4 regions of the Janthinobacterium sp. Bl 1 genome follow, and region 1 is predicted to be linked to each of the others. Evidence: predicted binding sites of a transcription regulator. Region 1 holds the regulator's gene; each other region holds the start of a gene.

Evidence for each region. The regulator sigma-54, encoded in region 1, starts transcription at its own class of promoters, with help from an activator protein. The targets are predictions, from matches to a motif close to TGGCANGNAANCTGCTTT.
Region 2: a site for sigma-54 is predicted at 1,167-1,184, ahead of AC4BCN_RS15420 (circularly permuted type 2 ATP-grasp protein). Genes of this name have one in related genera too.
Region 3: a site for sigma-54 is predicted at 1,029-1,046, ahead of AC4BCN_RS04865 (TorF family putative porin). Genes of this name have one in related genera too.
Region 4: a site for sigma-54 is predicted at 1,070-1,087, ahead of AC4BCN_RS06240 (beta-propeller fold lactonase family protein). Genes of this name have one in related genera too.

Annotation. Positions count from the first base shown of each region.
Region 1 is NZ_CM177086.1:867,131-869,313, forward strand. It holds gene lptB (LPS export ABC transporter ATP-binding protein) at 1-546, shown strand, start outside; gene AC4BCN_RS03915 (RNA polymerase factor sigma-54) at 551-2,029, shown strand; gene hpf (ribosome hibernation-promoting factor, HPF/YfiA family) at 2,099-2,183, shown strand, end outside.
Region 2 is NZ_CM177086.1:3,474,560-3,476,742, reverse strand. It holds gene AC4BCN_RS15425 (sensor histidine kinase) at 1-1,046, shown strand, start outside; gene AC4BCN_RS15420 (circularly permuted type 2 ATP-grasp protein) at 1,220-2,183, shown strand, end outside.
Region 3 is NZ_CM177086.1:1,073,207-1,075,389, reverse strand. It holds gene AC4BCN_RS04870 (P-II family nitrogen regulator) at 1-169, opposite strand, end outside; gene AC4BCN_RS04865 (TorF family putative porin) at 181-948, opposite strand; gene AC4BCN_RS04860 (accessory factor UbiK family protein) at 1,219-1,467, shown strand; gene AC4BCN_RS04855 (YifB family Mg chelatase-like AAA ATPase) at 1,579-2,183, shown strand, end outside.
Region 4 is NZ_CM177086.1:1,358,495-1,360,677, reverse strand. It holds gene AC4BCN_RS06240 (beta-propeller fold lactonase family protein) at 50-1,006, opposite strand; gene AC4BCN_RS06235 (TonB-dependent receptor family protein) at 1,210-2,183, shown strand, end outside.

The DNA of each region.
Region 1 (2,183 bases):
GTGGACATTTCCAGCCTGCCGATCCACCGCCGCGCGCAGATGGGCTTGTCCTATCTGCCGCAGGAAGCGTCCGTCTTCCGTAAGCTGACGGTGGAAGACAATATCCGCGCCGTGCTGGAAATCCAGACCGTCGAAGGCCGTCCTTTGAAGAAGGCCGAGATCGAGGAGCGCCTGGATAAACTGCTGGCCGATTTGCAGATTGAAAAGCTGCGCGAGAACCAGGCCCTGTCCCTGTCGGGCGGCGAGCGCCGCCGCGTGGAAATCGCCCGCGCGCTGGCCACCGATCCCCGTTTCGTGCTGCTCGATGAACCGTTCGCCGGCGTCGATCCGATCGCCGTGATCGAGATCCAGCGCATCGTGCGCTTCTTGAAGGAGCGCAATATCGGCGTGCTGATCACCGATCATAATGTGCGCGAGACGCTGGGTATTTGCGACCGTGCCTATATCATCAACCAGGGCTCGGTACTGGCGTCGGGACGCCCCGACGACATCATCGCGAACGAGTCGGTACGCCGGGTCTATCTGGGCGAACACTTCCGCATGTAAGCCAATGAAACAATCATTGCAGCTGCGCACTTCGCAGCACCTGGCACTGACGCCGCAGTTGCAGCAATCGATACGCCTGTTGCAATTGTCGACCCTGGAATTGCACCAGGAGCTCGAGCAACTGCTGACGGACAATCCCTTGCTCGAGCGCCTCGACGATCCGCTCGACCGTTCGCTGCGCCTGCTGTCCGACGGGGCCTTGAGTTCCACGGCCGCGCCGGCTGAAGCGCCGCCCCAGCCGCCAGGCCAGGAGGCGCCTGCCGCGCCGGCCGAAGCGGAAACCTTTGACGGCGAGGCGGGCGAGGGCCCGGCCGCTGCGGACGGCGGCGACAGCGACTGGAGCGAGGCGAGCCGGGGCAAGGCGCCCGACGACGAAGATTCGCGCCCGCAACTCGAGGCCCATCACTGCACCTTGCGCGAACACCTGATGGAGCAGATGCGCGTGACGGTGCTCGAGTTGCGCGACCGCGCGCTGGTCGAGCTGATCATCGACGCGCTCGACGACAATGGCTATCTGGAAGAGACGCTCGACGACATCCTGGCGCGTCTGCCGGAAGAGCTGGAAATCGATGCCGACGAGATGCGCACGGCCTTGTCGCTGCTGCAAAGTTTCGATCCGCCCGGCGTGGGCGCGCGCAATGCGTCCGAATGCCTGGCGCTGCAGATCAAGCGCTTGCCGCACATCGCCATGGTGACGCGGCGCATGGCCCTCGTCATCGTGGAAAAGCACCTGGCCTGGTTTGCCCAGCGCGATTTCAACAAGCTGAAAAAAGCCCTCGATTGCGACGATGAAGACTTGCGCGAAGCACAGACGGTGATTCGCCAGTGCAATCCGCATCCGGGCGCCGTATTCGCATCGGACGTGTCCGATTACGTGGTGCCCGACGTCGTCGTCAAGCGCGCGCGCAATGGCTGGCAAGTGACCCTGAACAACGACGTCATGCCGCGCCTGCGCGTCAATGCCATGTATGCCAACTTGCTCAAGCAGGGCAAGGGCGAGGGCGCCATGGGCGCACAGTTGCAGGAAGCCAAGTGGTTGATCAAGAATATGCGCCAGCGTTTCGACACGATCCTGCGCGTCGCACAGGCGATAGTAGAAAGACAAAAGAACTTTTTCTCGCACGGAGCCGTTGCCATGCGCCCCCTTGTGCTCCGTGAAATAGCTGATACACTGGGTTTACACGAGAGTACTATCTCGCGGGTAACAACTCAAAAGTACATGCTGACCCCGCACGGCATGTTCGAGTTGAAATATTTCTTTGGTAGCCACGTCGCCACCGAAGCGGGGGGCGAAGCGTCATCGACGGCGATACGGGCATTGATCGTGCAACTGACAGGAGCAGAAGACCCTAAAAATCCTTTATCCGACAGTAAGATTGCGGACATGCTGGGGGAACAAGGCATGGTGATTGCGCGACGTACTGTTGCCAAATACCGGGAAGCGTTGAAAATTCCGCCAGTGAGCCTGCGTAAGTGTTTGTAAGTTTTTTTCGGTTCCTCTGCGGGCCGGATAGGATGGACCGCACGAACCCGATCATCTTTAGGAGTGTGTATGAATCTCACCATCAGCGGACATCATCTCGAAGTGACACCAGCCATCCGTGAATACGTACAAACGAAGCTGGAGCGCGTGAAAC
Region 2 (2,183 bases), 2.6 Mb from region 1:
TGCTGACGCAATGGGAACACGAGGTGCGCGCCAAGGTGCGCGGCGCCGATGCCTTGCTGACACCCATCTTGATCAATACCTTGCCCGCCTTCTTCGACAACCTGGCCGAAGCGCTGACGCCAGGATATCCGCGCGACAATGCCACCAGCAATACCAATGCCCCTGCCGTGCACGGCAACGAACGGGCGCGCATGACCAGCTATGGCCCGGAGCAAGTGATCCAGGAATACCAGATCTTCCGCGACTGTTTCGCCGATGCGGCCCTCGACGCGGGCGTGCCGCTGCGGCGCCGCGACTGGAAGGTGATCAATGCGTCGATCGATACGGGCATCCGCGAAGCCATCCTGGAATTTACGGCCATGCATGAAAGCTTCCAGCGGCGCATCGCGGCCGGCCTGTCGCACGACATGCGCAATCCCCTCTCCGTCATGACAAACAGCGCCCAGCTGCTGCAGCGGCGCGCGCAGCAGCTCGACGTGCCGGCCCTGGCGTCGAAAATCATCGAACACGGCAAGCGCCTCGACGACATGATCCAGGAATTGCTCGATACGCTCAGCTACCACCGGGGGCAGAAACTGCCGCTGGTCTTGCATCGCTTCGATATCCTGCCGCTGGCGCAGCAGGTGGCCGACAGCGTGAATACGGGCCATCCGGGCAAGTGCGAGGTCACGGGCGCGTCCGTCACCGGTTGGTGGTGCGAAAATTCGCTGCGCCGCGCCCTGGAAAACCTGGTCGGCAATGCCCTCAAGTATGGCGACGACGGCCCCATCCATATCCACATCAACACCCTGCGCGAACGCATGATACTTACCGTGCACAACACGGGCAGCACCATCGCCCCGGAGCAGACCGAGCGCATCTTCGAATATCTGCGCCGCGAACACCAGGGCAGCGCGCCCGGCTGGGGCATCGGCCTGCCCTTCGTGCAAAACGTGGCGGAAAGCCACGGCGGCAGCGCGCTGGTCGACAGCGCGCCGGAAACGGGCACCACGTTTACCATCGACCTGCCCATCGACTGCCGGCCCTTCGTCACGCCGGACGCCTGACCTCGCCGCCACCTGCCCCAACACCGGCATCTTCCGCGCAGTAACGCACCAATACGGTGCGGATGACGGTTTTACGCCACAAAAATGGTCATTTTTTACATACTTTCGGGTGCGCCGCACTGGCACGATTTCTGCTGAGCTATAGTCAGACACGGCTCAAGGGAAATCACAACATGGCAAATTTTTTCAATGAAATGACTGCAAATGAAGTGGGTGCGGACAGCAAGGTACGTGAACACTATCGTGAATTCAGCAACTGGCTGGAGCAGCAATCCCCCGAGACCATCGCCCGCAAGCGGGCCGAAGCCGACCTGACGTTCCGCCGGGTCGGCATCACGTTTGCCGTCTATGGCGACGATGCCGGCACGGAACGCCTGATTCCGTTCGACACCATCCCCCGCATCATCCCCGCCGCCGAATGGGCGCAGATGCAAACGGGCCTGGTGCAGCGCGTGCAAGCCTTGAACATGTTCATCCATGATATTTATCATGAGCAAAACATCATCAAGGCGGGCATCATTCCCGCCGAGCAAATCTACAAGAATGCCCAGTACCGTCCGGAAATGCAGGGCATTTCCGTCGCCTCCGACATTTACGCCCACATCGCCGGCGTCGACATCGTGCGCGCGGGCCAGGGCGAATTCTATGTACTGGAAGACAATCTGCGCGTGCCCTCCGGCGTGTCCTACATGCTGGAAGACCGCAAGATGATGATGCGGCTGTTCCCGGAACTGTTCGCCCGCAACCGCATCGCCCCCGTCGACCATTACCCCGACATGCTGCTCGACAACCTGCGCTCCGTCGCGCCCATGGGCGTCGATGACCCCACGGTCGTCGTCATGACGCCAGGCATGTACAACTCCGCCTATTTCGAACACGCGTTCCTGGCCCAGCAGATGGGTGTGGAACTGGTCGAAGGCAAGGATCTGTTCGTCAACGACAACTCGGTGTACATGCGCACCACGCGCGGCCCCAAGCGAGTCGACGTGATCTACCGCCGCGTGGACGACGATTTCCTCGACCCGCTGGCTTTCCGCTCGGACTCGTCGCTGGGCGTGCCCGGCCTGCTGTCCGTCTACCGCGCCGGCCGGGTGACCCTGGCGAACGCCATCGGCACGGGCGTGGCCGACGACAAGT
Region 3 (2,183 bases), 210 kb from region 1:
GCAAGAAATCGACGACATACTCGGCGCCACGGTAGAGTTCCGTGTGACCTTTCTGGCGGCCGAAACCTTTGACTTCGGTAACGGTAATGCCTTGCACATTGATAGCCGACAAGGCTTCACGTACTTCGTCCAATTTGAACGGTTTAATGATTGCGGTAATCATTTTCATGGCAGTCTCGCTTAAAAGGTTTTGGATACGGTCAGCACGAGACCGGATTTCGCCAGATTCTTGCCATTCGGTGCCAGCGACGTGATGTTGGCCTTCACTGCAGCGAGGGAAACGGTCGCCATGCCGAAGTCCTTGGTCACGCCGATCTTGACATCGTTATAGCTGAGGGAATCATTGTGCTCGACCTTCTGACGTCCGATATGCAGGTTCAGCATATAACCATCATGCACCTCGACGTTGGCGCCCACATCGAGGTAGCCGCTGTTCTTGCTGTCGGCAACACCGAACAGATTCGTGGTCGAATGCGAGTATTTGATATACACCGGGCCATAGCCGAGCTGGCCGTACAGTTCGAAGGTGTTGGCATTGGTGCTCAGCCCATTCGAGGGATAGAAATAGTACAGGCCGCCCACGTCATAGGTAAAATCCTTGCTGATCTCGCCACGCTTGCCGCCGTACACATCCCATTCCAGGTCGGTATCGCCGCCGCCGTCCTTGATCCATTTGATGCTCGACAGCCAGGTACCGACGTACAAACCCGTCGGATTGTGGGTATAGTCGGCACCGCCGCTGATGGCGGGTTTCAAGCGGCTTTGCGAGATGCCGCGGTAGCGGTAGTCGCTGGTCAGCGCCACGTTGTAGCTCACCACGTTATCAGGTACGGCCTCGGCTGCAGCAGGCGCCGCCACTGCATCCTGGGCCATGGCGCTACCGCACAAGGCGGTCATGGCCAGCGTCAACGCTGCAGCTAAAGTCATGTTCTTGGACAGATTCTTCATGGCGATTCCCTTTTATTGAACTTTTAAAGCGGTTGAGGTTTAAAATCTTGGCTGGAGATCACAAAGCGTTCATACCTTCTTTAGCAGAATACGTGCCAGCTCCATTGCCACCTTGACAGGTGCGTTTCCGGCCATACATACCCTCCAAGCCTCTGGGCATGCGGGTACGGGCTGCTGAAGCATTGTGAATTTGCCCAGTTTCGCACCAGATTAACGCCGCTGTGCACCGCAATGGTGCGATGCACAGGCCGCACCATAAAAGGACTGACCATGGACATGAATACCTTCTTTAACGACTTGCAAGGCAAGATCCATCAAGCCATCGAAAACTCGCCAGCCAAGGATATCGAGAAAAACGTGAAATCGATGATGACCCAGGGCTTCGCCCGCCTCGATCTGGTCACGCGCGAGGAATTCGATATCCAGGCGCAAGTACTGGCCAAGACCCGCGCCAAACTGGACGCGCTGGAACTACGCCTGATCGAGCTGGAAACGCGCCTGAACGATAGCAAGGCGTAAGGGACCGCCAGCCAGGCGCTGATATTGACGGCCTTGCTGGCATAGCTCAAGCCCGACGGCCTTCCACGCGCTAGACTGATCCTGCCCGCGCCCGCGCCACAGGGGAGTCTGATGAGTCTGGCCGTCCTGAAAAGCCGCGCCCTGGCCGGTATGGAAGCGCCCGAGGTAAGTGTCGAAGTCCACCTTGCCAATGGCTTGCCTTCGTTTACGATTGTCGGCCTGCCGGATACGGAAGTGAAGGAATCGCGCGACCGCGTCCGTGCCGCGCTGCAAAACTGCGGCTTTGAGATGCCGGCGCGGCGCATCACGGCCAATCTGGCGCCGGCCGACCTGCCCAAAGAATCGGGGCGATTCGACCTGCCCATCGCACTGGGTATCCTGGCCGCCTCCGGCCAGTTGCCGAGCGACCAATTACACCACTACGAATTTGCTGGCGAACTATCGCTGTCGGGCCAGTTGCGCCCCATCCGCGGCGCCCTGGCCATGACCTTTGCCATGCAGCGCAGCCGGTCGGGCGCACCGCGCGCCTTCATCCTGCCGCAGGCGAACGCGGACGAAGCGGCTCTCGTCAGCGATGCCTGCATCTATCCCGCCCACAGCCTGCTCGAGGTCTGCGCGCATTTTGCCGCGCACGCCAGCCGGACCACCCTGCAACGCCATCAGCCCATGCTGGCCGTACCCGATTTTGCGTATCCGGACTTTGCCGACGTACAGGG
Region 4 (2,183 bases), 490 kb from region 1:
CTGCACAATGGAACAGGTGTACCAGACTGGAACACCTGTTCCTGTGCCATCAACGAATCACCACGCCCCATGGCAATTCACCTACGGCAATATCGGCCACCTTGCGCGCGCTGGCCGTGTCGATGACGGAAACGCTGTTCGAACGGCCATTGGCCACATACAGCTTGGCGCCATCGGGCGTGATGGCCATGTTCCACGGGCGCTTGCCAACGGGAATGGTGGCCGTGACCTCGTTGCTGGCCGTGTCGATCACCATCACCGTGCCATCGATACCGTTCGAGACATACACCTGCTTGCCGCTGGGATGGACCACGATGCCATTCGCATTCTTGCCTGCAGGAATGGTGGCAATGGCCTTGCGCTCGGCCATGTCGATGACGTAGACGGCATTGACCAGTTCGCACGCCACGTAGGCGCGGCCCGAGTCCGGACTGAAACCGATGCCGCGCGGACGCAGTCCCACGGCGATGGACGCCACCTGGCGGCGCTGCGCCACATCGATGACATCGACTTGTTCAGCCTCTTCCGCGCTGACCAGCAGCCAGCGCCCATCGGGGCTGAAGACGGCATGTTCCGGGTTGCGTCCCTGTACCTTGATATCGGCGAGCAAAGTACCGGTATGGCCATCGAGCAAGGCCACGCTATTGTTTTCCTCGACGGCCACGGCCACGTGACTACCATCTTGCGAGGCGCTGACGCCTTCGGGCGACTTGCCCAGCGCCACCGTGCGCACGGGCGCGTCGCCAGCGTTATCGATCAGCAGCAAGGCGCTGCTGGCGGCGTCCGTGACAAACAATTGCCGCCCGGTGGGGTCGGCGGCGATGCCGCGCGGACGCTTGCCGGCTGCAATCTGGCGCACCACCTGGTCGGTCGCCGTGTCGATCACGCTCAAGGTGCCCGATTTTTCATTGGGAACATAAGCAAATGGAGCGGCCTGGAGGGCGCTGCTGGCGAGCGCAGGCAGCAGCCAGCACACCTGGCGCAAGCGCGAGAAGAAGTTGGGCATAATCACCTTTCGATGGCAAAACACAGGAAAAGCGCGCGGCATCGGCGCATCTGAACATTGCTGTATGCAAACGCCGTGCCACTGACACGCGTATAATTTCAGCCCACCAATGGAGACATGGCAGGCATATTGCTTGATACAACTATGCAGACCTGCGCCGCGCACGCGACCAAGCAGGCTTTTATTCACATTGGAGAATCCGCATGCAGCACCGTTTCCGCCTGAACACCATCGCCAGCCTGTTTGTCGCCGGCAGCGCTACCCTCGCCCCCCACGTCTTTGCCGCCGAGGCAGCTGCCCCGGCCAACGGGCAACTGATGGATACGGTGGTCGTCAGCGGCAGCCGCATCGCCCACCCCAGCCAGGAAGTGCCGGCCTCGATCGACGTCGTCGACAGCGCCCGCATCCAGGATGGCCAAATCCGCGTTAACGCGTCGGAAGCGCTGGCCGCCGTGCCGGGCCTGGTCGTGCAAAACCGCCAGAACTACGCGCAAGACTTGCAGATCTCGTCGCGCGGCTTCGGCGCCCGCTCGGCGTTCGGCGTGCGCGGCGTCAAGCTGATCAGCGATGGCATTCCCGCCAGCATGCCTGACGGGCAAGGCCAGGCCGCCACCTTCAATCTCGATACGGCCGAGCGCATCGAAGTGCTGCGCGGACCGTTTTCTGCCATCTACGGCAACCATTCGGGCGGCGTAATCCAGCTGTTTTCCAAGGATGGACAAAATCCCCCGTCCGTCGAATTAAATGTGGTGGGCGGCAGCTACGGCACCAACAAGGTGGACTTGACGGCGCAAGGCCAGGCAGGCGGCATCGGCTACGTGCTCGACGGCTCGCGCTTCCGCACCGATGGTTTCCGCGACCACAGCGCCGCCACGCGCGAACAGGCATTCGGCAAGATCACCGTCAAGCCGACGGCGGACAGCAAGCTGACCATCGTCGCCAACAGCCTGCATCAGGGCAACACGCAAGATCCGCTGGGCGCCACCTGGGCCACGTTTGCCCGCGACCCGCGCGCCGGCGAAACCGATGCGAGCGACACGCAAAACCCGAAGCGCACCCTGGCCGAGCGCTACAACACGCGCAAGAGCATCGACCACCAGCAAATCGGCGCCACCTATGAACAGTCGTTCGGCGACGACCGCCTGCATGTGATGGTGTATGGCGGCAATCGCGACGT